Regions from separate parts of the Shewanella amazonensis SB2B genome, predicted to be linked through region 1. Evidence: predicted binding sites of a transcription regulator. Region 1 holds the regulator's gene; the other holds the start of a gene.
The links. Region 1 encodes MetJ, which represses methionine synthesis genes. Its sites were predicted from a motif close to TAGACGTCTAGACGTCTA; they were not measured.
Positions count from the first base shown of each region.

Region 2: a site for MetJ is predicted at 5,513-5,530, ahead of metH (methionine synthase). Genes of this name have one in related genera too.

Region 1 covers NC_008700.1:3,751,717-3,766,640, reverse strand. Annotated here, with positions in the region: gene phsA (thiosulfate reductase PhsA) at 1-1,536, shown strand, start outside; gene SAMA_RS16550 (4Fe-4S dicluster domain-containing protein) at 1,550-2,116, shown strand; gene nrfD (NrfD/PsrC family molybdoenzyme membrane anchor subunit) at 2,119-3,105, shown strand; gene SAMA_RS16540 (conjugal transfer protein TraF) at 3,244-4,437, shown strand; gene SAMA_RS16535 (sulfite exporter TauE/SafE family protein) at 4,459-5,196, opposite strand; gene metJ (met regulon transcriptional regulator MetJ) at 5,261-5,575, opposite strand; gene metB (cystathionine gamma-synthase) at 5,790-6,950, shown strand; gene SAMA_RS16520 (bifunctional aspartate kinase/homoserine dehydrogenase II) at 6,964-9,357, shown strand; gene metF (methylenetetrahydrofolate reductase) at 9,532-10,422, shown strand; gene SAMA_RS19450 (cysteine-rich CWC family protein) at 10,771-10,971, shown strand; gene SAMA_RS16505 (SRPBCC family protein) at 11,013-11,567, shown strand; gene SAMA_RS16500 (alanine/glycine:cation symporter family protein) at 11,680-13,059, shown strand; gene SAMA_RS16495 (flavohemoglobin expression-modulating QEGLA motif protein) at 13,334-14,689, opposite strand; gene SAMA_RS16490 (hypothetical protein) at 14,812-14,924, opposite strand, start outside.
Region 2 covers NC_008700.1:932,647-947,570, reverse strand. Annotated here, with positions in the region: gene SAMA_RS04020 (cobyric acid synthase) at 1-66, opposite strand, end outside; gene cobU (bifunctional adenosylcobinamide kinase/adenosylcobinamide-phosphate guanylyltransferase) at 70-615, opposite strand; gene SAMA_RS04010 (adenosylcobinamide-GDP ribazoletransferase) at 612-1,394, opposite strand; gene cobT (nicotinate-nucleotide--dimethylbenzimidazole phosphoribosyltransferase) at 1,408-2,442, opposite strand; gene SAMA_RS04000 (FecCD family ABC transporter permease) at 2,452-3,477, opposite strand; gene SAMA_RS03995 (ABC transporter ATP-binding protein) at 3,492-4,307, opposite strand; cobalamin riboswitch at 4,407-4,558, opposite strand; gene SAMA_RS03990 (histidine phosphatase family protein) at 4,640-5,359, opposite strand; gene metH (methionine synthase) at 5,641-9,381, shown strand; gene SAMA_RS19575 (hypothetical protein) at 9,923-10,078, opposite strand; gene SAMA_RS03975 (hypothetical protein) at 10,696-11,655, shown strand; gene SAMA_RS03965 (S9 family peptidase) at 11,985-14,051, shown strand; gene SAMA_RS03960 (SulP family inorganic anion transporter) at 14,235-14,924, shown strand, end outside.

The DNA of each region.
Region 1 (14,924 bases):
GCCATCCGTCCCGGCTCTGATGTGGCCGTGGCGCTGGCGCTGTGCCATGTGCTGATTAGCGAGAACCTCTACGACAAGGCCTTTATCGAGCGTTACGTGGAAGGCTTCGAGGCCTTTGCCGCCGAAGTCAGCGCCTATACCCCCGAGTGGGCAGAAACCATTTCCGATGTGCCCGCCCAAGACATTCGCCGCATTGCCCGCGAATTTGCCAAGGCCGCGCCCCATGCGGTGGTGGACTTTGGCCACCGTGCCACCTTCACCCCGGAAGAGTTTGATATGCGCCGGGCCCTGTACGCGGCCAACGTACTGATTGGCAACTTTGAGCGCAAGGGCGGTATCTACTTTGGCCAGAAGGCGGCCGGGTACAACAAGCTTGCAGGAGAATCCGTGGCGCCTGTGTTGGGTAAGCCCGGCGTGGCCGACATGCCCAAGCCCACAGCCAAGCGTATCGACCAGATGGATGAGCAGTACGCCATGATGTGGAGCGAGGGCGGCATTTATCAGTCGGTTATCGATGCCACCCTGGAGGCCAAACCCTACCAGCTGCGCGGCTGGGTAATGTGCCGTACCAACCCGATGCAAACCATGACTGACCGCGCCAAGGTGGTTGAGTCGCTGAAAAAGCTCGATTTTGTGGCCGTGGTGGACGTGTATATCAGCGAAACCGCCGCCTGGGCCGATTTGATTTTGCCCGAGTCCACCTACCTTGAGCGCGATGAGGAGATCAGCGACAAGTCCGGCAAGAGCCCCGGCTACTACGTGCGTCAGCGGGTGGTGGACGTGATTGGCGATACCAAGCCGTCATGGCAAATCTTCCGCGAGCTGGGTCTTAAGATGGGCATGGACAAGTACTACCCCTGGGAGACCATGGAAACCCTGCAACTGCTGCAGGCCAACAAGGATGTGGCGCTTTTGAATCACATCAAGGAAAAGGGCTTTGTCAGCTATGGCAAGCCGTTGATGCTGCGTGAAAAATCCATGGTGCAGGAGTTTGTGACTGCCTATCCAGGCGCCCATGTCGCGGATGAGGACGGCAGTTACGCCAGCCTGCTCAAGTTCAAAACCCCCAGCGGCAAGATAGAACTGGTGAGCCCCAAGGTGGAAGCCATGGCCCCGGGCCGCGGCGGCATCAAGTACCGGCCCGTGACCTTAAAACAGCCCAATGAGCTCTACTTCATTCAGGGTAAGGTGGCGGTGCACACCAATGGTGCCACCCACAATATCCCTATGCTCGCCAATCTGATGTCGGACAACGCCGTGTGGGTGCATCCCAGCACAGCCGAGGCGCTGGGTATCAAGGATGGTGATGCTATTCGGCTTAAATCCAGCGTGGGCGTGGAAGAAGGCAAGGCGCTCGTCACTAAGGGCATTCGCCCGGATACCCTGTTTGCTTACATGGGCTTTGGCTCGAAAAACCGTGAGCTGGTGCGTGCCTCCGGCAAGGGGATCCACTGTGGAAACCTGCTGCCCAATATGACGGCGCCTGTCTGCGGCATGAACGTGCACACCACGGGTGTGATCCTGGAAAAGGCATAAGGGGGCCCGGACTATGAGCAAAAGATACGTAATGGTGCACGACGAGAACAAGTGCATCGGCTGTCAGGCCTGTAGCGTGGCTTGCCGCAGCATTAATCAGGTACCCGATGGCGTAAGCCGCTTGCAGGTGCGCATCGAAGGCCCCTTTGGTGAGGCGCCCCATTTGCACTTCAAGTACAACCGGGTGTCGTGCCAGCAGTGTGAGGATGCGCCCTGCGTCAAGGTGTGTCCGACCGGCGCCGCTTACGTTGGTGACGATGGCATTGTGTCCATCAAGGCCGAGAAGTGCGTGGGCTGCATGTACTGCGTGGCCGCCTGCCCCTACAAGGTGCGCTTTATGAACCCTGAAACCAGGGTGGCGGACAAGTGCAACTTCTGTAAGGAAACCCGTCTTGCCCGGGGTGAACAGCCCGCCTGTGTCACTGTATGCCCAACAGATGCGCTCTGTTTCGGTGATGCAGCTGACCCTGCCAGCGAGGTGTCCAAACTGCTTGCCACCAAGGTGAGTTATCAGGACAAGACACATCTTGGCACCAAACCCAGGCTGTACCGTATTCCAGCCAAGCGTGGAGGTATCTGATTATGAACAATATCTGGGGTGATATGAGTCAGTACGACGGCATTACCTGGCATTGGGTGATTGCGGTGTACCTCTTTATGGCCGGTTTGTCGGCGGGCAGCTTGTTGATGGGGATTGGTCTGCGCTGGTATCGTGGCCAAACTCAGGGCAGTAGCCAGAGCCGTGCTGAAAGCGCCGTGCTCAAAGCCGCCGCCTTGATTGCGCCCATCGCCATTTGTCTTGGGATGCTGTGTCTGGTGTTTGACCTGACCAAACCGTTCCACTTCTGGCTGATTTTGATTAACTACAACTTAAGCTCGGTGATGTCGATTGGGGTGATAGCGCTCCTCGCATACATTCCGCTGACCTTTGTCTATGCGCTGGTGGTGCTCAAAGATGAGCTGCCAAAGTGTGGTTTGGGCTTCCTGGGCGGCCTCGCCGATAGCCTCGGCAAGCTTCGCGGCATGCTGGAAGGAGCGCTCTTTGTGCTGTCGCTGGTGGTGGGGGCCTATACAGGTTTCCTGATTTCCGCCATGAACGCCTATCCCATGCTCAATACCGCGGTGCTGCCTGCGCTGTTTTTGGTATCGGGTTTATCGGCGGGTGCGGCGGCCAACAGCCTGCTGGCGGTGACGATGTTTGGTGGCGATAAGCATAGCCCCCAGGCTTCCGGCTCCCGCTCTGGTGGCTTCTCTGGTGACCTTGAGCGTCAGCACGCCTTCGAGCTGCCGGTGATGGGCATGGAAATGCTGTTCCTGTTTATGCTGTTTACCGCGCTGTATTTCAAAGGTGGCGCGGCGGCAGCGGCGCTGGCATCGATCTCTGGCGGACTGTGGGCAGCTGTATTCTGGATTGGGGTAGTGGCTATCGGCTTTGGGGTGCCACTGATGATGCGCCTCAGTGGTAAACACGGCCGCAGCGCCATGGTCACAGCGGCCTGCGCGAGCCTGATTGGGGTGCTGGCACTGCGGCATTTTATCCTTTACGCCGGTCAATCTTATCTGTCTTGATTACTCTAATCGATTAGCCCAAAAAGCCCGCATTTGCGGGCTTTTTTTTAGATGATATTTCAGCGCGTTGTTCCACGCTGAACTAAGCTTTTAAAAGATTGTTGCCGGGTCAAAAACAGAAAAATCAGGGAGAACAGGATGAAGATGAAACTCATCGCCGCCTCGTTGGGGCTGATACTCTGTCCGTACAGCTTTGCTGCCCAGGATGTGTTTGAAGCCAGAAGTGACGCCCTGGGCGGCACGGGTGTGGCGTCGGCCAGTTTGGAGGCGGCTCCCTGGATGAACCCGGCGCTCCTGTCTTTACCCGGTTATACCGAAGGAGACTTTGGACTGCTTATTCCTGTGCTTGGTGCAGAGGTCTCTGATCAGGACAATATGACCGACAAGTTCGACACCCTCGAAGATAATTACGACGGCCTGGACGGCGCAATCGACAGAGGGGATGTGGATGCCATCGATAGCTTTCGTCAGGCCTTGCTTGGTGATTTACGTGGGCTGGATGGCAATACCGCGTACGCCTCTGCAGGCATAGGGTTCAGCTTTGCCATGCCCACCAAAGGAATCAGCTGGGGTATTTATTACCGCAGTTACCTCGATGGTATTGCCTTGGCGGACATCAGCGATGCGGACATCCAGCTTCTGGAAGCCCTCGACCCACAGGCTCCGCCGGCGCTGGACGATTTAACCTCCCAGGGGCGGGTGATTGCCGGCGCTTCATCTGAGTTGGCGCTTTCGGTCAGCTTGCCGTTATCCATAGTCAATATGCCCGTTACCGTGGGGTTGACTCCCAAACTGCAGCGGCTCGACAGCTTTAATTATGCGGTCAGTGCCAACAATTTCGATGCCGGTGATTTCGACAGCGACGATTATCGCAACGATGATACGGGCTTTAACCTGGATGCCGGTATTGCCATGATGCCCATGGACGGATTGACACTGGGGCTGGTGGGCCGGAATTTGATTGAGCGTGAGCTGGATACCGTAGAGTCAGAAGGGGTCAGTGCCATTTATCGGGCAGGTCCCATGGTCACTTTTGGCGCCGCGTTTCAAAGTGGCAATTGGCAGCTGAGTACTGACCTGGATTTAATGGATAACGAGAAGTTTGTTGGTCTTGAGGGTACCAAATATTGGCGCTTGGGAGCCGAATGGCATGCGCTGGATTGGTTGTCACTGCGGTTGGGTTACCGACAGGATCTCAATGACATGACCGCCGATATCTATTCTTTCGGTACCGGTTTTCAGATAGGTTCAGGATTCAAGCTGGATTTGGCCGGTATGTGGGGAGATAAAGACACAGTGGGTGCCGTGCTGCAAAGCTCCTATCACTTTTAAGCCTGCAGCACCTTTGCCGCATTAACTTGCCAGCAAAACCACCAGTGACTTGGCCGCCAGCACCAAAGCACTGATTGAGCAAAGAACCAGAGTCGCGACTCTGGTTTTTTGCTTATCGACCCGCCCAAGGAGGCGACCTGCTACCCAATAACCGCAAAATACCGCGGGCAACAGGATGACTGACCATTGGAGCTGCGACACAGTTACCAAACCGGCAAAGGCCAGGATACTCAAGGCTATCAATGAGCTGAAAATAAAAAATGCCGACAGGGCCGCGCGGAATTTATTGGGGTCTTTACCGGCCAGCAGAATCGCCATTGGTGGGCCGCCAATGGCGGCTATGGTGCCAAAGATACCGGACACAGTGCCAGCGATAAACAGGGTCAGGCGATTAATGGGCGCGCTGATTTTCATCAGGCTCAGCATCATGGCCAGCGCCACAATCACGGCTATGGCGAGCCCCAATATGGATTGAGGTGCCATGAGCAGCAGACTTGCACCCAGAATACCCCCCGGAATGCGTCCAAGCAGGGCATACTGAAGACCGGCAAACTCCAGGGCGCTGCGCTCTCTGAGCAAAGTGAGCAGGGCGATGGAGAAGCCCATCAGAATAACGGGCACGGGCACCAGTTCGGGTTCAACCAGATACAAGAGCGGGCTGGCCACCACGGCAAGACCAAAGCCAATCAGGCTTTGAATCAGGGCACCGCTGAAAATAATCAGCAGGGCAAGGCCCAGGGTGATGAGGTCGGGAAACATCAAAAGCGACTCCAAAAACGACACAAGGACCCGTTCGGGTCCTTGTGATATACAGCTGGGAGAGTTATTCCATGTCTTCCCATTCGATGCCCATCTCATCCATCAGTTTTTTCGCCTCTGATGGGATGGAGTCGGGTTTGTCCTTGGACAGATCATCGTCGTTTGGCAGTGGCTGGCCGGTGTAAGCATGCAAAAAGGCTTCACACAGCAGTTCACTGTTGGTGGCGTGACGAAGGTTGTTCACCTGGCGACGGGTACGCTCGTCAGTGAGGATCTTCAACACTTTTAAAGGAATAGACACGGTGATCTTTTTCACTTGCTCATTCTTTTTGCCGTGCTCAGCATAGGGGCTGATGTAATCGCCATTCCACTCAGTCATTGACTCACCTGTTTATTCCAAAATTCGCAGCAGATTTTAAACCCTTACAAACTACAGTCAAATTATTGCTGCGAAATCACCCCAAACATCAATAGATTTTCTTACGTTTAGACGTCTAAACGTCTTTATGCCTATTGACCTGTTGCCGGTGCTTAGGTAAATTTAGCCATCCAGACATCTTTATTTCCGTGCGGTAACATCGGAGGAGTACAAAATGACACAGCGCAAAGCAGCCACCATCGCGGTGCGTCAGGGCATAGAGAGCGATACCCAGCATGGTGCCGTGGTTCCTCCCATTTATCTGTCGACCAATTACTCCTTCGATGGCCACAAGAATCCGCGCAAATTTGACTATAGCCGCTCGGGTAACCCGACCCGCTGTATTCTGGGCGAGGCGTTGGCCGAGCTGGAGCAGGGTGCGACCGGCATTATTACATGCACAGGTATGGCTGCCATCACGTTGGTGACCAGCCTGCTGGGACCGGACGATCTTCTGGTAGTACCCCACGATTGTTATGGCGGCAGCTATCGTCTCTTTACCAACCTCGCCAAAAAAGGTGCCTTTAAGCTGGCTGTGGTCGACCAGACAGATGATGCAGCGCTGGCGGCGGTAATTGCCCAAAAGCCACGCATGGTGTGGCTTGAAACCCCATCCAACCCGCTGCTGCGGGTAGTGGACATTCAGGCCATCTCTGACGCCAGTCATGAAGTTGGCGCTCTGGTGGTAGTGGACAACACCTTCCTGTCGCCCATCTTGCAGCAGCCACTGCTTTTGGGGGCCGACATAGTGATCCACTCCACCACCAAATACATTAACGGTCACAGCGATGTGGTCGGCGGCGCCGTGATTGCCAGGGATGCCGAGCTCGGTGAAACCCTGCACTGGTGGTCCAATACTCTGGGACTGACCGGCAGCGCCTTTGACAGCTATCTTACCCTTCGTGGTATCCGTACCCTGGCTGTGCGGGTACGTGAGCATCAATCCAATGCGCAGCGCATAGTGGACGTGCTGAAGAACAGCCCCCAGGTGAGCAAGGTGTATTACCCCGGTCTTGCAGACCACCCAGGCCATGACATAGCCGCACGGCAACAAAAAGGCTTTGGCGCTATGCTGAGTTTTGAACTGGTGGGCGGTGAAAAAGAACTGGTGGCTTTCCTCGACGCATTACAGCACTTCAGTGTGGCCGAAAGCCTGGGAGGTGTTGAGTCGCTGGTTGCCGTGCCCGCTACCATGACCCACAGAGCCATGGTGCCAGAAGCCCGCGCCGAGGCCGGAATTAAAGACACCCTGCTGCGACTGTCGGTGGGGATTGAAGATGCAGAAGATTTAGTGGCCGATATCCAAGCCGGCCTGGCTGCCGTGGCAGCCTGTTGAATAGGAGTCAGTGATGGCGCGTTGTCATTTGCATAAGTTTGGTGGCTCCAGTTTGGCGGATGCCGATTGCTACCGCCGCGTGGCCCATATCCTGTTGACCCAGGGCCACAGCGACGATCTGGTGGTGGTATCAGCCGCCGGTAAAACCACCAACTTTTTGTATAAGCTGCTTTCGCTGCGTGATGCCGGTGAGTTGTGGCAGGAAGAGTTACAGGTACTGATTAGCTATCAGCAAAACCTGATTGAACAGTTACTCAGTGCCGAGCAGGCTCGCTATCTGCGTGAGCGTCTGTCGACCGACAAGGCTCAGCTGGTCAGTCTCCTGTCATTGGCGACTCTGAACGATTATCAGACCAGCCATGTGGTGAGCTTTGGTGAGCGTTGGTCCGCCAGGTTGATGGCGGCACTCTTGCGTGAATCCGGCGTGGCGGCAAGCCACGTGGATGCCTGCAGCATACTGGTGGCAGATGAAGGCGCCGTGCCCAATATTCGCGAGCAGGAGTCCCGCGAAAAAGTAGCTGCCATGCTGGCCGAACATGAAAACGAACGCATTGTTATCACGGGCTTTATCTGCGCCAATCCGGCCGGTGAAACCCTGTTGCTTGGGCGTAACGGCTCTGACTTTTCCGCGACCCTGATAGCCAGTCTGGCAGATATCGAACGGGTCACCATCTGGACTGATGTGGAAGGGGTGTTCAACGCCGACCCGAATAAGATAAACGATGCCAAGCTGCTCAAGAGCATGTCACTGGCGGAGGCCGACCGCCTGGCGCGTTTGGGTTCTCCTGTGTTACACAGCCGCACTTTGCAGCCCCTGTTCAACACCCAGGTGAGCATGGCAGTGCGCTCAAGCTACGCGCCTCATACCGATTTTACTCTGGTTGCTCCAACCAGCTCTCAGGCCAGTGCCCCGGTTGTCACCAATCTGAGCGAAGTGGCGCTCTTTAGCCTCACCACCCAGGCAGACACCGATGCCCTGTTGGCAACATTGTCTGCCTCTGGCTTAACGCCGTTGGCAAGCTGGCAGGGTTCCAGGGGTGGGCTGGAACTGGCCTATACTCCGGAAAATCTTAAGCAGGTCAGCGCCTTTTTAAAGGCGAACGCCGAGGCATATGGTCTGGGCGATGTTTCCATCAGCAACGATTTTGGTTTGGTGGCACTGGTGAGCGCCGATGCGGTACTGTACCGCAAGAGTTTTGCCCGCCTGCTCAGTCGCGAGGCCAAGCCTTTGTATCATGATACCCTGAGCCTGGTGACTCTGGTGCCAAAGGCGCAGGTGAACCTGCTTACGCAAAAGGTGCACCGCCGCTGCGCCGGGCCACGCAAGCGTATTGGCGTCATTCTCCTTGGTGTTGGCAACATCGGCGAAGCCTGGGTAAGCCTGTTTCGCCGGGCCCAAAGCAGTCTGTGCCGTGAGCTGGAGGCGCGGATTGAACTCGTGGGGCTGGTCAGCTCTTCCCGCGCCTACATCAACAATGCCGGTGTGCACCTGGAGAACTGGAAAACCGAATTTGAGGAGTACGCCACCGACTGGCAGTACGGGCAGTTGTTCGAAGCCTTATCGACACTGAATTGCGATGAGCTGGTTGCGCTGGACATCAGTGCCAGTGCCAGCCTGACCTTGCAGTACCCGGAGTTTTTTGCCCGTGGTATTCATGTGGTGAGCGCAAATAAGCTGGCCGGTTCTGGTCCCTTGCCCTTTTATCGCGATCTCAAGCAGCAGTTGGGTAACCGTCGTCTCTATTGGCGCTACAACGCCAGCTGCGGTGCCGGTTTGCCGGTGCAGCATGCGCTTAACGATTTGCACAACAGTGGCGACAGCGTAGAAGCCGTGGGCGGGATATTTTCCGGTACTCTCTGTTGGCTTTTTGAACACTATGACGGTCAGCGTCCTTTCTCTGATTTGGTCATTGAGGCCCGCGGCCTGGGTATCACTGAGCCGGACCCGAGGGACGATCTTTCCGGTCGTGATATGCAGCGCAAGCTGCTCATCCTTGCGCGGGAAATTGGCCTGGATCTGGAGCTGGATGATATTCAGGTCGAGTCTCCTGTACCGCCGCATCTGGCGGAGCTGACGCTGGATGAGTTTCTTGCCCGCATTGATGAACTCGATGCCCCCATGGCGGATGCCTTGGCGGCTGCCGCAGCCGAGGGCAAGGTGCTGCGTTATATCGCTGCGCTGGACAGAGCCGGTGGTCAGTTAATGGCACGGGTAGGGTTGCAGTGGGTCGACAAAGCCCACCCTTATGCCAATCTCACCCCGGGCGACAATGTGTTTGTCATTCGCAGTACCTTTTACCAGGGTAATCCTTTGATTATCAGGGGGCCCGGTGCCGGTCGTGAGGTAACAGCCGCGGCTGTTCAGTCAGATCTGGTGCAGATCTGTCGGGATCTCTTGCAGGATTGATTTTATAAGATATTGAATAACAGGGACTCTTTTGAGTCCCTGTGTTTTTTCCGCCTTCTGCTCGCAAAAAGGGCAAGATCGGGCCATTTTTTAACTTGACTTAGTGACGGGAATCTCTAGTATATGGCCATATAGACGTCCAAACGTCCATTTGAAAAATTGAGGGAGTTATCAATGGCATTTCATCACGCACAACACGCAAACTCACTGAACCAGAATCTGGCTGAGGTTGGCGATATCAATGTGTCATTTGAATTTTTTCCGCCCTCAACTCCTGAGATGGAAAAGATCCTGTGGAACTCCATCCGCCGCCTCGAGCCGCTGAATCCCAAGTTTGTGTCTGTAACCTACGGTGCCAACTCGGGTGTCCGTGACCGCACCCACGGTGTGATTGAGCGTATCCAGCAAGAAACCCAACTGGTTGCCGCCCCGCACCTTACGCTGGTGGATGCCAGCGATGAAGAGTTGTTGGCCCTGGCCAAAAATTACTGGCATCAGGGCATTCGCAATATTGTTGCATTGCGTGGTGACTTGCCTGCCGGCAGCCCCAAGCCAACCCGCTTTGCCGCCGATCTGGTGCGTTTGCTGAAGAGTGTGGCCGACTTTGATATATCGGTGGCAGCCTATCCGGAGGTGCATCCGGAAGCTGCCAATGCCCAGGCGGATTTGGTTAATCTCAAGCGCAAAATCGATGCCGGTGCCAACCGTGCCATCACCCAGTTTTTCTTCGACGTAGAATCCTATTTGCGCTTCCGTGACCGTTGTGTGGCCGCAGGTATTGATGTGGAAATCGTACCGGGCATTCTGCCTGTGACCAACTTTACCCAGCTCAAGCGTTTTGCAGCTATGACCAACGTGAGTATTCCCGGTTGGTTGCATCGCCAGTTTGAGGGCCTGGAAAATGACGCAGCTACCCGTCAGTTGGTGGGGGCCAACGTGGCCATCGATATGGTGAAGGTATTGGCCCGTGAAGGCGTGAAAGACTTCCACTTTTACACCCTGAACCGTGCCGAGCTGAGCTACGCCATTTGCCATACCTTGGGGGTACGTCCGAAGCAGGACTGATTTTTATCCGAATAAGGTCTGGCAGGGCTCCTTTTTGAAGGAGCCTTTTTGGTTTTTGGCGGTTCTTACGCTATGGTTTTAGTCACTAAGGTAAGGGGGTGATGGACAAGGATGCCAACCACCATGAACGACAAAATCCGCTTGCTGGAACAGCAGCTTCCCATGGATGTGACTAAGCTGATAATCTCGTTATCCATTATTATTGCTTTGTTTTTCTTGCAGTTCAGGCCTGATAGCCCATCGGGTGTCCTACTGTGGAGCGCTGTGCTGATTTACGCGCTTCTGTCCTTTGGCAGCCTCCTGTACCGCTTGATGAGGTTGAAACATTGCTACCGACAGCGACCTTGAATGACTAACCCCAAGCAGTGCCCGCTTTGCCAGGCTAACAATGATTGCGCCGTACAAATCGGTAAATCCATTGACGCTTGCTGGTGTGTGGGCGCCCAATTTCCCCGACAATTGCCCCAAGACAGGACCTCATGTCTGTGCCAGCGCTGCGCAGAGAGACTTGCCAAAGCAGATAAATTGGACATAAAACAGGTGAAGTAGCGGATTTGGCTGTACCGCAATCACTGGAGCAGGAGCCCGCTATGCTGAAAAAATTCCTTATCGTGATTTTATTGCTGTTAGCCGCCCCCTTTATGGTGGCCCTGTTTATTAAGTCGGATTATGAGGTCAGTGTCAGTCGCACCATCGACCGTCCGCTTGATGAAGTCTTTGGCTACCTCAGATTGCTGAAGCATCAGGATGAATTCAGTGTCTGGGCCAAGATGGATCCCAACATGCAGCAGCATTTTACCGGCATAGATGGAGAGCCCGGTTTTGTCAGTGCCTGGGAGAGCAGCAATCCCGATGTGGGTAAAGGCGAGCAGGAAATTATCGCCATAGTGCCCGGTAAGCGAATTGATTACGCGCTTCGTTTTATCGAACCCTTTACGTCCAACGACAGCGCTTATCTCATCACTGAGCCCATTGAAGACGGCAGCACCCTGGTGACCTGGGGTTTTGTGGGCCATATGTCGTATCCCATGAACCTGCTTATTCCCCTGATGGATGTTGAGTCCTTAATCCTGAAAGACCTGGATACCGGTCTTGCCAATTTGAAACAAATACTGGAGCGGCAGGCGACGCCCCAGCCTGAATGATTCTGGCTTTCCAATTGTTAACTATTCGTTGTAATCTGGTCGCTGCGCTCGCCCCGGCTCGGGGTGTGAGAAGAACAAGATAAATAAGAAGAAAAGCATCGACGAGGTTTGAATGGAAGCTGTAACTGAATTAGTAAAGTCGCTGAATAGTCTGGTGTGGGGTATTCCCATGCTGGTCATGATCCTCGGCGTCGGCCTGTACCTGTCCCTTGGACTCAAGCTGTTACCCATCCTTAAGCTTGGCAAGGGCTTCAGATTGCTGTGGTCGGGCAGAACGCCCGGTCAGGGCAAAGAGGTGAAAGGCGATGTCAGTCCTTTCAACGCCTTGATGACCTCGCTCTCGGCCACCATAGGTACGGGTAACATCGCCGGTGTGGCCACCGCCATTTTTGTGGGTGGCCCAGGCGCACTGTTCTGGATGTGGTGTACCGCTCTGGTGGGTATGGCCACCAAATATTCTGAGGCCGTGCTGGCGGTGCGATATCGCGAAGTAGATGAAAAGGGTAACTATATCGGTGGCCCCATGTACTACATCAAGAATGGTCTTGGCAGTAAATGGACCTGGCTTGGCACTGCGTTTGCGCTGTTTGGCTCCTTTGCCGGTTTCGGAATTGGCAACACAGTGCAGGCCAACTCTGTGGCTTCGGCGCTGACCAGTAACTTCGGTGTGCCTGCCTGGGTGTCGGGTGTGGTGATGATGGTGCTGGTGGGGCTGGTGCTGATGGGCGGTATCAAGCGTATTGCCATCGTGGCCGGTAAGCTGGTTCCCCTGATGACCATATTTTATATTACCGCCGGTATTGCCGTGTTGGTGGTGTATGCCAGTGAAATCCCTGCCGCTTTGAGCCTGATTATCTCCAGCGCTTTCAGTCCTGTAGCAGCTCAGGGTGGCTTTGCCGGCGCTGCCGTGATGGTGGCTATCCAGATGGGGGTTGCCCGCGGCGTATTCTCCAACGAGGCGGGTCTTGGCAGTGCGCCCATTGCCCACGCGGCTGCGCAAACCAAGAGTCCTGTGACTCAGGGACTGGTGGGCATGCTGGGGACCTTTATCGATACCATCATAGTGTGCAGCATTACGGGTCTTGCCATCGTGGTGTCCGGCGCCTGGACCTCAGGCGAAAATGGCGCGGCGCTCACCTCTTACGCCTTCTCCCACGCCTTGCCTATTGGTGACTATATTGTTGCCGTTGCGCTGGCGATTTTCGCCTTTACCACCATCCTTGGCTGGAGTGTGTACAGCGAAAAATGCGTCCAGTATCTTTTGGGGGTGAAGGCGGTGATGCCGTTTCGTCTGATTTGGACTCTGGTGGTGCCATTGGGGGCCATGGGGTCGTTGGACTTTGTCTGGCTTCTGGCCGATACCCTCAATGCCATGATGGCCATCCCCAACCTGATTGCCCTGGCTCTGCTTAGCCCTGTGGTATTCAAGTTGACCCGCGAGTTTTTCTCCAGCCGCGATGAGGCCAGTACCAAGTCTGTAGAAGCGGAGTAACTGAGTGAGCTTACGGTGAGCCTGTTGCTGTTGTGTCTGGAGGGCCGCTCGTCTACCTTGGCCAACACCAGCCGATGGATGCACCAGAGTCTGGGCGAGGCCACGGCAGCGTTATACAGTCAGGAAATCGTGTTAAGGCACAGCCAGGATGGGCTGATATGAGTGTGCCGACAGGCCTTTCGCAGATGTTTAGCCGTATCGCGAGTGGCCTTTAAAGTCAGTATCTCAGTAATAAAAAAGGATGCCTCGGCATCCTTTTTTGTTTGCTGCACCTTTAGTCGGCCGGGGCGTCGAATTCGGTATCTTCCACCGAGGGGAACATGGGTTCCACGTTGGGGATGATGCGGAACTGGCGCTGAAAATGGCGCTGCACCCCTTTAAGGTTGATATTGCCAAGTCCGGTAGCGAAGCCAAACCAGGCATAAAGGCCACTGTAATCATCAAACATGGGTGGCAAGTATCTTGGCCCTGCAAGTATGCCCTCGCGGTAGGCAAGATACAGAGTAGGAATATCCTCAATAGCGAGCTTGCCAAGGAACAGCATGGGGATAAGTTCCGGGATCCCCGAGGCAATGGCGCTGCGGATAAAGTTCACGTTTTCCACGTAGCCGCGGACATAGGAAATATCCTTGGTGAAACAGCTGCCGCCTGCCACCATGCCGCCACGGAACACCCGCTGTGTCACGCGGTAACTGTCTTTTTTACTTAGATTTTGGTCGCGGAAATAGCGATAGACTTCAATAAAGTCGGCGCCGTTTTCGGCCATATCCACCGCTGCCACCCGATCGCTGATACGCCTTGCGCGCCCGGGAGTGGAACTGAGGGTGAGCATTTCCAGCAGTACGGCCAGCCCTTCCTGCGCCGCCGCTACCCTGGGGGAGCCTACGCTCAGCCAGGTGGCGTGGGGCTGTGCCCGGCCATTCAGTGTTGTGCCAACGTGTACCCAGCCTTCGTGGACTTCATACACATTGAGGTCGGCCTTGCTGAACATGGCTTTGGAGTTGATTTTAACTGTGTCGCCCCCAACGGCAGCATCAGACACAATGCCGTCGCTTAGGCGCACCCGCATTTCATCACTGTGGAAGTAACGGCCCAGACGGCTCCCCAGGTGTTCAACCGCGCTGGCTGCATCAATTTCTTTGGGATGCTGCTTGTTCATGTGCGCGGCTGCGGGCAGTGAGAAGATATAACTCAGGCGGTCACCCAACTGCCTGAGGGTATGCCTGTCGCCGTGGAGTTTGTTGCTGGCGCTGCCGTAGAGCGCCTTGCTCAGCTTGCCAAATTGGGGGGTTCCCCTGTGGCCCAGCATATCGATAACCAGACGGTATTGGTCAACGTTGGCGACCAGAAGCTTACCTAAAGCATCGTCCTTGCCCAGCGTCTTTTGGATGTCCTGCTTAAGGGACTTCAGTGCTTTCTGGGTGGCGAGGGAGTCAAATGGCAGGGGAAGATTGTCGTAAAAGGCTTTGTCTACCTGCGGTAATTGTCTGGCTCCGGCATCGAAAAATTGCTGTTCAAGCTCCCTGGGCCACTTAATGGCATCCAGGATCTTGATGGGTGCTTGCAGATGGATCAGTTGGTCGGAAAAGCGTCGCAGGTGTTCACAGTACCTGAGTTTTGCATCGTTCATTCATTAACGCTCTGGGGACGGCTTGGGAATATCATAGCCACAAGCGCCATGGAGAACCACATAAGCGGCTGAATTTATAAGATTGGCCGGGGCTTCAGGGCAGGGATTAGCTGCCCCCGTTGTTAAAAGTCATCTTCATCGTCCAGGCCCAGTGCCTTTTTTAATTCGGCGCGTTCGAGATAATCATCCAATCGACGCTTGACCTCCTGTCGGCGCTTGAGGGCTTTTGCTGCCT
Region 2 (14,924 bases), 1.5 Mb from region 1:
GGCGACCAGCGTGGTTTTACCGGCATCCGAGGCCGTGCCCTGGATCATCAGCGTAGAAAAGCCCATAGGTTATGCTCCCACTTCAGCGTTGACGGCTATGCCTTTCAGCGCCAGTGGCAGCCCGGCCACCACCAGAGTCACCCTGTCTGCGATAGCGGCAATGGCCTGATTGAGCCAACCCGATTCGTCCACAAACTGGCGACTGAGTTCACCCAGGGGCACTATGCCTGAGCCCACTTCGTTACTGACCAGCCACAGCTGGCCACGAAAATCCGCAACGGCTGTCAGCAGCTCATGGCGGGCCTCGGCCATCTTCTGAGGATCTGCCATCAGGTGATTGGTCAGCCATAAAGTCAGGCAGTCTATCAATACCGGGCGCGTCTCCCCGGACAGGGCATTGAGCTGCGAAGCCAAGTCCAGCGGGGCTTCGATAAGTTGCCACTGGCATGATGCCTCTGCCCTGTCTCTTTGATGACGGGCGATACGGGCCGACATCTCATCATCCCCCGCCGTGGCCGTGGCAAGATAAATGCCCTGAAGTGAAGCCCGGGCAATCTGGGTCTCGGCAAAACGACTCTTGCCACTGCGGGCACCACCGAGAACCAGATGGATCATGACTGGCTCCAGAGCAGTAAGAGCACCAGATAGACCACCAGTTCGAGAATCTGCTGACAGGCACCAAGCGTGTCGCCCGTATAGCCGCCGATATGGCGTGACTGCCAACGGGCAAGCAGGCTGCGGGCCACAAAGAGGGTAACGAGTATCACCAGGGTTGCGCCCACACCGGTGAGCAGCAGGCAAATCACCCCGGCGCTGAGCACTAAAAACAGCACTTCATCCCAGTGCATCGACTGAGCCAGCGGCTTGGCTTTGCTCTCTGCATCTTCTCGCACATAGGTATGGTTGAAAATGATACTGGCGGCGAAGGCACGGCTTAAGGTATGCCCCAACACCAGGCCACCGGCAACACTTGAAACTGAATAGAGTGCCAGTTCGCTTAACAGCTGAAACTTCAGCAGCAACGCCAACATCAGCGCCAGTGAACCATAGGAACCGACCCGGCTGTCTTTCATGATTTCGAGCTTACGTTCCCGCTCGAAGGCACCGCCAAATCCGTCTGCGGTATCGGCAAGGCCATCTTCATGGAAACCGCCGGTGAGCAAGACGGTGGCAATCATGGCCAGCACCACGGCCACCGAGGCAGGAAAGATAAACTGGGTCAGGTAAAACACCAGGGCAGCAATCAACCCCACCAGAGTGCCCACCAGGCCAAAGTAACGACTGGCACGGTTTAACCCTTCGCCGCTGTAATCGAGTTTTACCGGCACAGGAATGCGGGTAAAAAAGGTGAGCGCCAACAAAAACAACTCAAGTTCACGCTTAAAGGTCGACATAACTGCTCCCGCCCTAAGGCGTTACATCTGTAATTCCGGCGTCGCTGAAGCTCGCCATCTCACGATAAAAATTGGCCGCTGCCTGCACCAGTGGCAAGGCCAATGCCGCCCCTGTACCTTCACCGAGACGCATATCCAGGCTCAGTAACGGCTCAGCCTCCATATGCGCCAGCATCAGCCCATGGGCACGCTCTGCCGAGCGATGAGCAAAGATAAGATATTCACGGCTTTGGGGGAACATCTTCACCGCTGCGAGTGCGGCCGTGGTGGCAATAAAGCCGTCCACCAACACGGGGATCCCCAGCTCAGCCGCTCCGAGGATGGCGCCGGTCATCTCGACTATTTCAAAGCCGCCCACACAGGCAAGGACAGACTCCGGGCTGGTGAGCATATCCAGGTGCAACAAGAGCGCCTGCTCCACCAGCATCTGCTTGCGCTTAAGTGTGGCCGCGTCCACGCCGGTACCGCGGCCAACACAGTCTTTGGCTTCAAGCCCCATCAAGGCTGCCATCACTGCTGCGGCGCTCGAGGTATTGCCTATTCCCATTTCCCCCAGTCCGATGAGATTGGTGCCTTCGGCGTGGTGCGAGCGCACCCTTTCACGGCCAAAGGCCAAGCCATGCTCAACCTGTCCAAGGGTCATGGCGGCGCGCTTGTGAATGGGGCCCGTGCCTGCGCCGAGGCGACAATCTGTCACGCCCATTTCCCTTGGCGGTGCGCTGAGCATACCGGCGTCGATGATTTCAAGCTGCCAACCGAGCTGGCGGCAAAACACATTGATGGCGGCGCCCCCGGCGGCAAAGTTGGCCACCATCTGGCCGGTTACCTCCGGCGGTGCAATGGATACACCGGCACTGGCAATACCGTGGTCGGCGGCAAATACCAACATGGCAGGCCGGCCAATTTCCGGCGCCTCACCCAAAAGCCTTGCCAGGTGCGCCGCCAGAGGCTCCAGCGCCCCAAGTGCACCTCTTGGCTTGGTTTTATCGTCGATGCACGCCTGGATTTGCTCATCCCGTTCGCGGCTGACGGGAGCTATATCAAACATCCAATATCCTTATTCACTCCTGCGGCCAAAGAGCAGCATCAGGAAAAACACACTGCCAACCACGGCAGTAATCACCCCCACAGGCAACTCCTGCGGCGGCAGTAAACTGCGGGTCATCACATCAACCCACACCATAAAAAGCCCACCCAGCATGGCCACAATCAGCAGCGACTGGCTGCCCGGAAACAGCAATCTGGCGATGTGGGGGATCATCAGTCCCACAAAACCAATGCCGCCACAGCTGGCTACCAGCACGGCGGTCATCAATGAGCACATCAGCAAACTGATAATGCGAAGCTTAGCCACTGAAACGCCCAGGGCGTGGGCGGTTTCATCACCGGCGCTGAGTGCAAAAAGCTGGCGCCTGACCAGCAGCAAAAAGGCCACAAATCCGCCAAACACCAACCAGGGTAACCAGAGCAGATCCCATGCTGCACGGGCAAAGCTGCCCAGACTCCAGAATATCACCGACGCAGTTACCTGGGGGCTTGAAAAATATAGAAGCAAACTGCCAAGGGCGCCGAATAAAAAGGAGGTGGCGACCCCGGAAAGCAGCATTCGCTCAACCTGGCTTTGCAGCCCAAAGCCACTGAGGGTAAGCACCACCAATACCGAGGCACTAGCACCGATAAAGGCCCCCAGCGGCAGACCGATGGCGAGCAGTACCCCATGGGTAATTCCAAGGCTGAGTACCACAATTGCCCCCAGGCTGGCACCGGCACTGATCCCAAAAAGATAAGGGTCTGCCAGCGGATTTCGGGTCACCAGTTGCAGCGCCCAGCCAGACAGCGCCAATCCGGCGCCGCACACAAAGGCCAGGAGTATGCGCGGCAACCTCAGCTCCAGCAGGATACGGCTGTCGAGGTAGGCCACATCGGTGGGACGCTCGCCAATGAGACTATGCAGGTAGACCGACATGGCCTCACGAAAGCTGATATCCACGGCACCAAAAATACTGGCCAGCACAGGCGATAACAGACAGGCCAGAATAAGCGCCAGCACCATCAGCTCCCGGCGACCAAGGGGGGTTAACATGGCTTTTAGGGCGGTCACAGGCTCACCTCTTCTTTTTCTTGGGAGGCGGTGCGGCCGTTATAGCCATAGTAGTAATGGATGAGCGGGCGACCATGCTGGGGATGAGGCTTAACTGTAGTGCACACCCCAAATACCGAAGCAAGCATGGTCTCGGTAAGCACCTCAGCAGGCGAGCCCGAAGCCTCAAGGCGGCCACGGGACATCAGCAGCAGTTCATCGCACAGGGCACTGGCCAGGTTCAGGTCGTGAATGGTGCAAATCACACAGATATCCAGGCGCTTGAGAAGTTCCAGCACTTCGATTTGAAAACGCACATCCAGGTGGCTCGTGGGTTCATCCAGGATAAGAAACTGCGGTTTTTGCACCAGCGCCCGGGCAATGAGCGCCCGCTGTTTTTCACCACCGGACAGCTTGCCAAAGGGTTGGCGGCCGTATCCTTCGAGCCCGACTTCCGCCAGCGCGGCCGCAATATTCACCTTATCGGCGGCGCTGTCGGCAGCAAGCCAGCCCTTGTGGGGGATAAGCCCCATGGCAACCACGGCCTCGGTTGAGAGATCAAACAGCGCAGGCAATTCCTGAGGCACCACGGCAACAGCGCGGGCAAAGCTGCGCCGGGAATAGAGATGAATATCCTGACCATTGAGCAGTATGGTGCCGCTGTCCGGGCGAATAAACCGGTACAGACAACGCAGCAAGGATGACTTTCCGGCACCATTGGGGCCAATCACCCCGTACATGCCGTTTCCGGACAGGGCAAAGCTCACGCCGTCCAGCAGCGGCCGCTCAGCTACCCGCCAGCAGAGGTTGCTGACTTCGATGGCCGGGGTCATGGTGTGACCCCATACAACAAGTGCCCGGGTTCCCACTGGGGAACGGGCATGGCAATGTGGCTCATATCACTCCACCGGGTAACCCGCCCGGACAGGGAAAATAAAAGAGGCACAGGGGCAGGTATCCTGACTCGGGGTATTCCCCCTCACAGTTGCGGGCACAGTCCGGGCTGATACCTTATGGTATGTCCCCGGTTCCCTTTTCATGTCGGGTTGGCTTGGCCCCCGACACCCCTGGCGTGAATGACCGGAGCAATAACTCCGGCCCGCAGATTATCAAACCTTTCACCGACCTGGTAAAGGGCCAAAAGACTTGGTTAAGCGCAATACCCTCAGCCGCCCCAGAGTAAACGCCCCTGCCAGCCGCTGTCGGTCCAATACCAGCGGGTGTGCACCCGGGCGCCGTAATCCAGCTCCAGCGCCCGATAAAAACCCGCTGCCCGCTCTGCCCCCAAAATAGCGGCCATCAAGGAGCGGATAACGCCGCCATGGGTCACCACCCACAGCGGACTGGCATCATTAAGCGGCGCCTGTGCCAGCAGCCCTTGCAGGGCATCGGCCACCCTGGCCTCAAAGGCAAGCATGGGTTCGCCGCCCTCGGGCGTTATCGCCCAGGGGTCTTGCCACCAGGCTTCCATGGGAGCCGTCTGCCAGAGCTGTGCTATGGGCTGACCATCCCAGACACCAAAATCCATTTCGGTCAGTTGCGGCTCGATAAGTATGTCTGGTGGATTAGCCTCGGGATGGGCGGCCTGTATTTCTGTCCGCAAGGCTTGTGCAAGCCGCGCGCAGCGCTGCAAGGGCGATGAGATGATTCTGGCAGGTACCGCCATGTCACGGGCCTTATTGGCAATGGCGCTGAGGGCACTTTCACTGGGCAGGGCATCGCTTCGGCCCCGCAGCACGGCGCCATCTTCACACTGACCATGGCGCCAGAAAATAATGTCCCGGGACGGCATCTCCACATGGCTGTTGTCGTCACGTGCATCACCGTGAACTTTGGCGTTGTCCTTTTCCGCAGCTACCACAGCATCCGTATCTTGCCTGTGCATCTTGCTCCACCCCGAGTTTACATCTGCGTCCTGTAGCGGCCTCTTTCTGGCCATACCCCGACCGAGTACTGGCATCAGCGCCTCGCTTGTACCTGAGCCACTCACTTGTCACTGAACCGCTCGCTTGCCCCGAAAGCCAAGTTTCGCGTATTATGGACGTCTATACGTATAAATGTCCAAATCAAATTAAGCGGGCGCCGTTCCGGTTTTACCTTTCCAGCGGCATCAACCCGGCTTAGGCTACACAGGACAGTCACTTTTTGTACTTTGCAGGTGTTTTTATGGCAACTCCAGTGTTATCCCAGGCGACCAAGGCGCTTGCCCAGAGCCGTCAACAGCGACTGAACGAGGATCTCTCCACCCGCATTCTTATCCTCGACGGCGCCATGGGAACCATGATCCAGGGCCACAAACTGGAGGAAGAACACTACCGCGGCAGCCGCTTTGCCGACTGGCACTGCGACGTTAAAGGCAATAACGACCTCCTGGTACTCACCCAGCCAGAGATAATCAAGGGCATCCACCGCGAGTATCTGCTGGCCGGTGCCGATATCATCGAAACCAACACCTTTAACGCCACCACTGTGGCCATGGCCGACTACGACATGCAGTCGCTCTCGGCCGAGATAAACCTTGTTGGTGCCCGCATCGCCCGTGAAGTGGCCGATGAAGTGGAGGCCCAAACCGGCATCCCCCGCTATGTGGCCGGGGTACTTGGCCCCACCAACCGCACCTGCTCCATCAGCCCGGATGTGAATGACCCGGGCTACCGCAATATCCACTTCGATGATCTGGTAACCGCCTACCGCGAGTCCACCGCAGCCCTGATTGAAGGCGGCGCCGATATCATCATGGTGGAAACCATTTTCGATACCCTGAACGCCAAGGCGGCGCTGTTTGCCATCGAATCCATCTTCGATGAGGTTGGTCTGCGCCTGCCGGTGATGATTTCCGGCACCATTACCGATGCCTCCGGCCGCACCCTGACCGGCCAGACCACCGAAGCCTTTTACAATTCGCTGCGCCATATCAAGCCCATCAGCATGGGCCTTAACTGTGCCCTGGGGCCAAAAGAACTGCGCCCCTACGTGGAAGAACTCTCGCGCATCAGCGAATGCTATGTGTCGGCCCACCCCAACGCCGGTCTGCCGAACGAGTTCGGTGGCTACGATGAAACGCCAAAAGAAATGGCCGACATCATAGTGCAGTGGGCCATCGAAGGCATGCTCAACATAGTCGGCGGCTGCTGCGGCACCACCCCGGACCATATCCGGGTTATCCGCGAAGCCGTTGAAAAGCACGCGCCGCGCAAGCTGCCTGAGCTGCCGGTGGCCTGCCGTCTGGCTGGGCTTGAACCGCTCACCATCAGTGCCGACAGTCTCTTTGTAAACGTGGGTGAGCGCACCAACGTCACTGGCTCAGCCAAATTCCTGAAGCTGATTAAAGAAGGCCAATACGAGACCGCGCTGGATGTGGCCCGGGATCAGGTGGAAAACGGCGCCCAAATCATCGACATCAACATGGATGAGGGCATGCTGGACGGCGAAGAGGTGATGACCACCTTTTTGAATCTGGTCGCCTCCGAGCCTGAAATCAGCAAGGTGCCCATCATGATTGACTCCTCCAAGTGGGAAGTCATCGAGGCAGGCCTTAAGTGCGTGCAGGGCAAGTGCATCGTTAACTCCATCTCCCTCAAAGAAGGTGAAGCCAAGTTTATCGAGCAGGCCACCCTTGTGAAGCGCTACGGCGCCGCCGCCATCATCATGGCCTTCGATGAAACCGGCCAGGCCGACACCCGCGCCCGTAAAATTGAAATCTGTACCCGCGCCTACCGCATTCTGGTCGATAAAGTCGGCTTCCCGCCGGAAGACATTATCTTCGACCCCAACATTTTTGCCGTGGCTACCGGCATCGAAGAGCACGACAACTACGCGGTGGACTTTATCGAGGCGGTGCGCGACATCAAGGCCACCCTGCCCCATGCGATGATTTCCGGCGGCGTGTCCAACGTGTCCTTCTCGTTCCGTGGCAACAACCCGGTGCGCGAGGCCATCCACGCCGTGTTCCTCTACCATGCCATCAAAGAAGGCATGGACATGGGCATTGTGAATGCGGGGCAACTGGCGATTTACGATGACATTCCGGCCGAGCTTAAAGAGCGGGTCGAGGCCGTGGTGCTTAACCTGCCCTGCCCGGTGGAAGACTCTACCAACACAGAGCAACTGCTTGAGATTGCTGAAAAGTATCGCGGCGGAGGTGGCAGCGGCGCCGGTAAAAAAGAAGATTTGCAGTGGCGCAGCCTGCCGGTGAACAAGCGCCTTGAGCATGCGCTGGTAAAAGGCATTACCGAATTTATCGACGCCGACACCGAAGAGGCCCGTCAGCAGGCCACCCGTCCGCTGGATGTGATTGAAGGCCCGCTGATGGACGGCATGAACGTGGTGGGCGATCTCTTTGGCGAGGGCAAGATGTTCCTGCCCCAGGTGGTTAAATCCGCCCGGGTGATGAAAAAGGCCGTGGCCTACTTAAACCCCTTTATCGAGGCCGAAAAGGTCGCCGGCCAGAGCAACGGCAAGGTGCTGATGGTCACGGTAAAAGGCGACGTGCACGACATCGGCAAAAACATTGTTGGCGTGGTGCTCGCCTGTAACGGCTATGAGGTGATTGACCTGGGCGTTATGGTGCCGGTGGAGAAAATCGTCGAAGTCGCCAAAAAAGAGCAGGTCGACATTATCGGCATGTCGGGGCTCATTACCCCAAGCCTCGATGAAATGGTGCATAACGTCAAAACCTTCGAGCGTGAAGGCCTGACCTTGCCCGCCATTATCGGCGGCGCCACCTGCTCGAAAATCCATACCGCGGTCAAGATTGCGCCCCACTACCCCCACGGCGCGATTTATATTCCCGATGCGTCCCGCGCCGTGCCCATGGTGAGCAAGCTTATCAACGAAGAGACCCGCGCCGCTACCATCAAGGCCACCTACGATGAATACGATGTGATGCGCGAAAAACGCCTGTCACAGGCCAAGCGCAAAGAGATAATCTCCATCGAGGCGGCGCGTGAAAACCGCTGCCAGCTCGACTGGGCCAACTACCAGCCCAAGGTGCCGAATAAGCTGGGTATTCAGGTGTTTGAAGACTACCCGCTGGATGATTTGGTCGATCGCATCGACTGGACACCGTTTTTCCGCGCCTGGGAACTGCACGGCCACTTCCCGCGCATTCTCGAAGACGAAGTGGTAGGCGAAGAAGCCCGTAAACTCTTTGCCGATGCCAAGGCCATGCTGCAAACCATCATCGATGAAAAGTGGCTCACCGCCAAAGGCGTGATTGGCCTGTTCCCGGCCAATACCGTAAACCATGACGATATCGAGCTTTACACTGACGAGAGCCGCTCCCAAGTACTGATGACCACCCATCATTTGCGGATGCAAATCGAGCGGGTGGGCAACGATAACTTCTGTCTGTCGGACTTTGTTGCCCCCAAAGACAGTGGTGTGGTCGACTACACAGGCGGCTTTGCGGTGTGCGCAGGCCACGGCATCGATGAGCATCTGGCACGCTTCGAAGCCAACCACGACGACTACAACGCCATCATGCTCAAGGTACTGGCCGACCGTCTGGCCGAGGCCTTCGCCGAGCGCATGCATGAGCGGGTACGTAAAGAGTTCTGGGGTTACGCAAGCGATGAAAACCTCGACAACGAGGCGCTTATCCGCGAGAAATACCGCGGCATCCGCCCCGCCCCCGGCTACCCCGCCTGCCCGGATCACACCGAGAAGGGGCTCTTGTGGGATTTGCTCAAGCCCAACGAGTGCATTGACCTTAATATCACCGAAAGCTTTGCCATGTACCCCACAGCGGCCGTCAGCGGCTGGTACTTCGCCCACCCCGAGGCACGCTACTTTGGCGTGACTAATATCGGCAGGGATCAGGTGGAAGACTACGCCCGTCGTAAGGGGATGACGGTTGCTGAAACGGAGAAGTGGCTGGCACCGATTTTGGATTACGATCCTGAGTAATCAGGGGAAGCCATACGCCCACCCGGTGTCAGGTCGGTCTGAGGCCGACGGTCACGATTGGGAATGGCCAGAGCTTGGTGCTAATTTAAGACACCGTATTCTGTATGTCCTGACTCTTTTGTCTGGGCAAGCGAGAACGATGGTGGATGACTCAGGAAAGTGCTTCAACGAACAGTGGCCAAACATGGCCCTGAAATACAAAACGCCGGATGAAATTCATCAGGCGTTTTTATCTTAAAAAAAGTGGCAACCTATTTTAGGGCCGAACATCTTTATAAACGTTATCGAATCCAACTAATGATTATTGTCAGATGATTTAGTCATCACCTCACACCGTGTTCTTGTAGATTACTCCGTCCTTCATAATGAGGGGGAAATTCTTACCGTTATCGCCAAGTATCGAAACGTCATCAAGGGGGTTCCCCTCAACCAACAGAATGTCAGCATAAGCGCCCTCTCGGATCACGCCGAGTGGACCTTTGCGATACGGGTGACGCTCACCACTCATTTCCAACATCCGGGCGCTCTCAGAGGTTATCATCTACAGCATCTTGGCATTGCTCAACCATTTGCCAAAACGCACCAACTGCGACGCCTGAGCGCCGTTCGAAGCCGGATCGAACAGGAAATCCGTACCGTAGGCAATGTTGAGATCATACTTCTTCACAAGCGCCATCGTCTGTTCAAAACCCTTCACCGTCTCGCTCCACTTGACGCTCTTATCGGGAGGCAGCGTCAGCTGTGAAGGGTCGCCTTCCTGAAATGGCTGAACACGAAAAACAGGACAGCCATATCTTTTTAAGGTTCTGCCTACCCTCGACCAGGCTTCGACGTATCTCCTTTGAACCAGTTGAGGCTTGCCATGACCACTGCCCGTCGCCAGTTGTTAGATACCCTCTCTTTTTCGCCCTTCTACCATCTAATTCCCGCCGTCGCAGGAGGGGCTTTGTGCTGGGCGAATGCCGGTCAAGGTCTGACTGATGTGTGTCACCAAAGATGAATAGTCAACAAATTCAAATAATAAATGCTGGTTCACTCCATCAAAAAGCCGGTATGGATGCGGGGCAAATCTAACCATGTTGTCAAGACTCAGGGACACCAAGGAAAACCTCAATTAACCACACAAAAAATGTGACTAATGAGCTGCGGGACTACACTTAAACACGGCCATTTAACGCTGTTAACTACCCGCGTCGCGAGAGACCAATCCTTTGAATAAAGATGAATGGCCAACGTCCATCTAAGTGAGCCCCTGGCTTTTCTCAGGTAAATGGACAAGCCATGGGCAGTGGTTGTAGTAAACAGGAGGTTGTTATGTTGAAACACGGAGCTGTAATTCTCACGCGTGCCTTAATGTTGTTTATGCTGTTGGCGTTGGCTCCTCTATCCAATGCAATGGCACAAAATGCTTATGAGCTGAGACAGAGTTGGCAAACCATCTCCGAGCTCCTTGCGGCTCAGGGCAGACAAACTGAAGCAGAGCAAATCAGTGCATCCATCCGCGCCCTGTCTGATCAGGATCTGGAGCGTATCTATCAACAGCAAACACTCGACGACATGATATCGACGCTCAAAGATATTCAGCAGGCGGTGAATGTGGTTGATAGCCTGAACAGCAATCTGTCGGTTCAAAAGTACATGGATAACCGGGCTGCCTTTCAAGCCTCGCCCCAGATGGATGCACAGGCAAAACCTGCAGTAGTCGGTGCTTTTCCGGACGATCTCAATTATCCCAACGCTGACTACTGTCCCTATAGCCCGGAACGTTCAGATGCACTGGCGTTGCAAATTGCGGTCGATGCGATTCAGGCCGCACGAATTGCTCTGGAATCGGCGAAAGTCATCTGGTCGGGACTCTCAAGAGCGTGCAATCAAACCGCTGTCGTTGCCGGGGCCGGTGGCAACACCTCCCTTGCATGTATTCCTGCTGACGTGGTGCTGTTTGCAGCCGAGCTGGTGGTGGGTGCTGCCGAAGGGGTAGTAGAACACTTCGAGTTCTGTGACAGCGGTGTGGACTCTGCCGAAATTGAGGGAACATGGGATGGGTTAAACCACGTCAATACCGTGCTTTCAGGCCATCTTTCACAGCTTTCAGACCACGACAGTGACATTAAATATGAGCTTGAATTGCTTAACAATGAGATAGATCGTATCCACGCAAAGCTCGATGAACAAAAAGGCATGCTGGAAACCGTAATAAGCAATCAGCAGCAGATCATCCAGCTGCTCAATACCCCCAGCGGTCGCCGCGCAGAATGGAACAAGACCCCCTAAGTCATAACGCGGGCCACTCAACATCAGGCAGAACGTCAGTAGCAGCGTGTTCACTTATGTTCTGCCCCACAGGAAAAGACATGACCGCCCCCCCCTCAAACATTAAGCCCCGGTGGCGGCTCGCGTCAGTCAGATTAATGAAAGCTAAAGGTTGGTGTCGTAAGCTGATATCGCCTTGATTCTTATCCGGCTTAAACCGGTATCCAATAAAAGAGGTATGCCTTTCTGTGGCCACCAAAGAATATCGCCACAGCGGGCATTGAGAGGAACACCTTGGCAAGAAGTGAATTCCCAACGACTGTGGATAGCGCAATCCTGGAGCCCTTTGCATGAACAAGATCCATTTAATAACAGCGCTCTGTCTGTTGCCGCTGCTGTCACACGCGGCTGACGACACAAGCACAACTGCAACCAACACAGCTGCAAGCACCTCAGAGCGGCTGCTCAGCGTCGAGCGCCTGTGGCAGCTTGAGCGAGTCGGCTCACCCGTGGTGTCGCCAAATGGCCAGTACATCATAGCGCCTGTCACCCGCTTCGATGTCAAAGAAGACAAGGGTTACACCCGTCTGTGGCTGTTTGACCGCGACGGCAAAAAGCAGCGCCCCATCACCGCCGAAGGTCTGGGTGCCAGTGAGCCTGTATTCTCCCCCGACAGCAGCACCCTCGCTTTTGTCAGTAAGCGCGATAAGGACGACGCCGGTCAGATTTACCTGCTGCCGATGACAGGTCCGGGCGAAGCCCAGCGCCTGACCGAGGTACCCACAGGTGTGTATGGCATTAAATGGGTCGGCAAGCACCTCTACTTTATTGCCAATGTGTGGCCGCAAAAGAGCTGGGATGAGATGGCCGAGCAAATCAAGGCCGACAAAGACAAGAAGCTGTCTGCCCGTCAGTGGAATGCTCTGCCCTATTCCCAGTTCGATCATTGGTTGGACGAAGACCGTCAGGCCCATGTGTTCCGCATTGCCGCCAGCGGCGGCGCTGTCGAAGCGATCACCCAACCCCTTGGCCGCGAGCTGCCGCGCTCCAGCCAAAGTTCAGCTGACTACGATATCGATGCCAACGAGCAGTACATCGCATTCACCTCCAACGGCTGGGACAATCAGGTTGACCCCAACATCGACCTCTTCCTCGCCCGCATCGGCGGTAATCAGGCCGACAACCTGACGCCGGACAACAAGGCGCCGGATGACAGCCCAAGCTTCAGCCCCGATGGCGATACCCTCGCCTTCAGCCGCCAGCATATTCAGGGCTTTTATGCCGATACGGCGCGACTGATGCTGTATGACATGGACAGTAAAAAGCTTCAATCCCTGACCGATGGCTGGGATCGCTCGCTGGGCAGTTTCGTCTGGAGCAAGGATGGCAAGAGCCTGTTCAGCAATATCGATGACGCCGCCACCCAGCGCCTGTATCAAATCGATGCCAAAACCGGCAAGCCAAGGGCCATCACCAAGGCCACCAGCTTTGGCGCCCCGGCCGTTGCCGACAAAAGCACCCTGGTTGCCACCAACGACAGCTTCCTTTATCCATCACGCCTTGTGACTGTGGATGTAAAGAGCGGCAAAACCACCCGTCTGGATAAGTTTAACGACGACCTGCTGAGTCAAACCGACCTTGGCCATTACGAGTCCGTGACTTACAAAGGTGCAGACGGCAAAGACATCCAGATGTGGATTCATTACCCTCCGGGCTTTGACAAGAGCAAGAAATACCCACTGTTCCTGCTTATTCATGGCGGGCCGCACAATGCCATTGGCGACTCTTTCAGCTACCGCTGGAACGCCCAGACCTTCTCCTCATGGGGTTATGTAACCGCCTGGCCAAACTTCCACGGCTCCAGCGGTTTTGGACAGGAGTTTGCGGATGCCATTAACCCCGACTGGCGTACCAAACCGCTGGCAGATATTCAGGCCGCAACCCAATACTTTGAGGCCCAGCCCTGGATTGACACCGAGCGCATGGTGGCCGGTGGTGCGAGCTACGGCGGTTACCTGACCTCGGTCCTCTTGGGCACAGAGCATCCGTTCAAGGCGCTGCTCATTCATGCAGCCGTGTACAACATGTACTCGCAAATGGCGGCCGACTTTGCCGTGCACAGCACTCGCTTCGGTGGCTTTTGGGAAAATCCAGAGATCTATAAAACCATCTCACCCCACTATCACGCCGATAAGTTCAAAACCCCAACTTTGGTGATCCACGGTCAACTGGACTACCGCGTGCCTGTGGGTCAGGGCTTTGAGCTGTTCCGCACCCTGCAAACCAAGGGGATAGAATCAAGGATGATTTACTTCCCCGACGAGAACCACTGGATCTTAAAGCCCAATAACTCCATTTATTGGTACAACGAGGTTAAAGACTGGATGACCCGCTTCGCTGAACCTGGCGCACGCTGATAATCCCAGCCAACGGCCCCGCATTGCGGGGCCGTTTTTTTAGCGGGCAATCGAGTGTTCGACTGAGCGATTTGATTGTTCTTTCAACCTAGTACGACCAGCAAGATTGCGGGTTGGCTAAGCCCCACTATCCCTATAAACTCCGTGACCAAGATCACAGCCGCATTTTGAAGGACAGCCAGCGTGCCGATATTCAACGCCTTTGACAGCAAATCCCGCACCAGCGACCTCATGGGTGGGGTGACCGCCGCCATTGTATCGCTGCCACTGGCACTGGCCTTTGGTGTGGCCTCCGGCGCCGGTGCACAGGCCGGTATTTACGGTGCTCTCCTGGTGGGCCTGTTTGCCGCCCTCTTTGGCGGCACCCGTACCCTGATTTCTGAACCCACGGGCCCCATGACTGTGGTCACCACGGCGGTGATTGCCAGCTTCACCGCTACCCATCCCGATAAGGGGCTGGCCATGGCCTTTACCGTGGTGATGCTGGCGGGTCTGGTACAGATTATCCTCGGCGCGCTCAAGTTCGGCCGCTACATAACGCTGATGCCCTATAGCGTGATCTCCGGCTTTATGTCGGGTATCGGCGTGCTGCTGATTATTCTGCAGCTGCCCAACCTGGTGGGGGTTGGCGGCATCACCGGCGGCGCAGTAGGAGTCATTGAAGCCCTGCCCACATTGGTCAGCAGTATCAAATGGCAGGAACTGGCGCTGGCGCTCTCGGCACTGGCACTGATGCAAATTGTGCCCAAACTCATCAAAATGCGCTTGCCACCCCAGCTACTGGCGCTGGTGTGTTGTACCCTGGCCTCGGTATTGCTGCTGGATATAGAGGATGTGCGCCGCATCGGTGAGATAAACATCGGCCTGCCATCG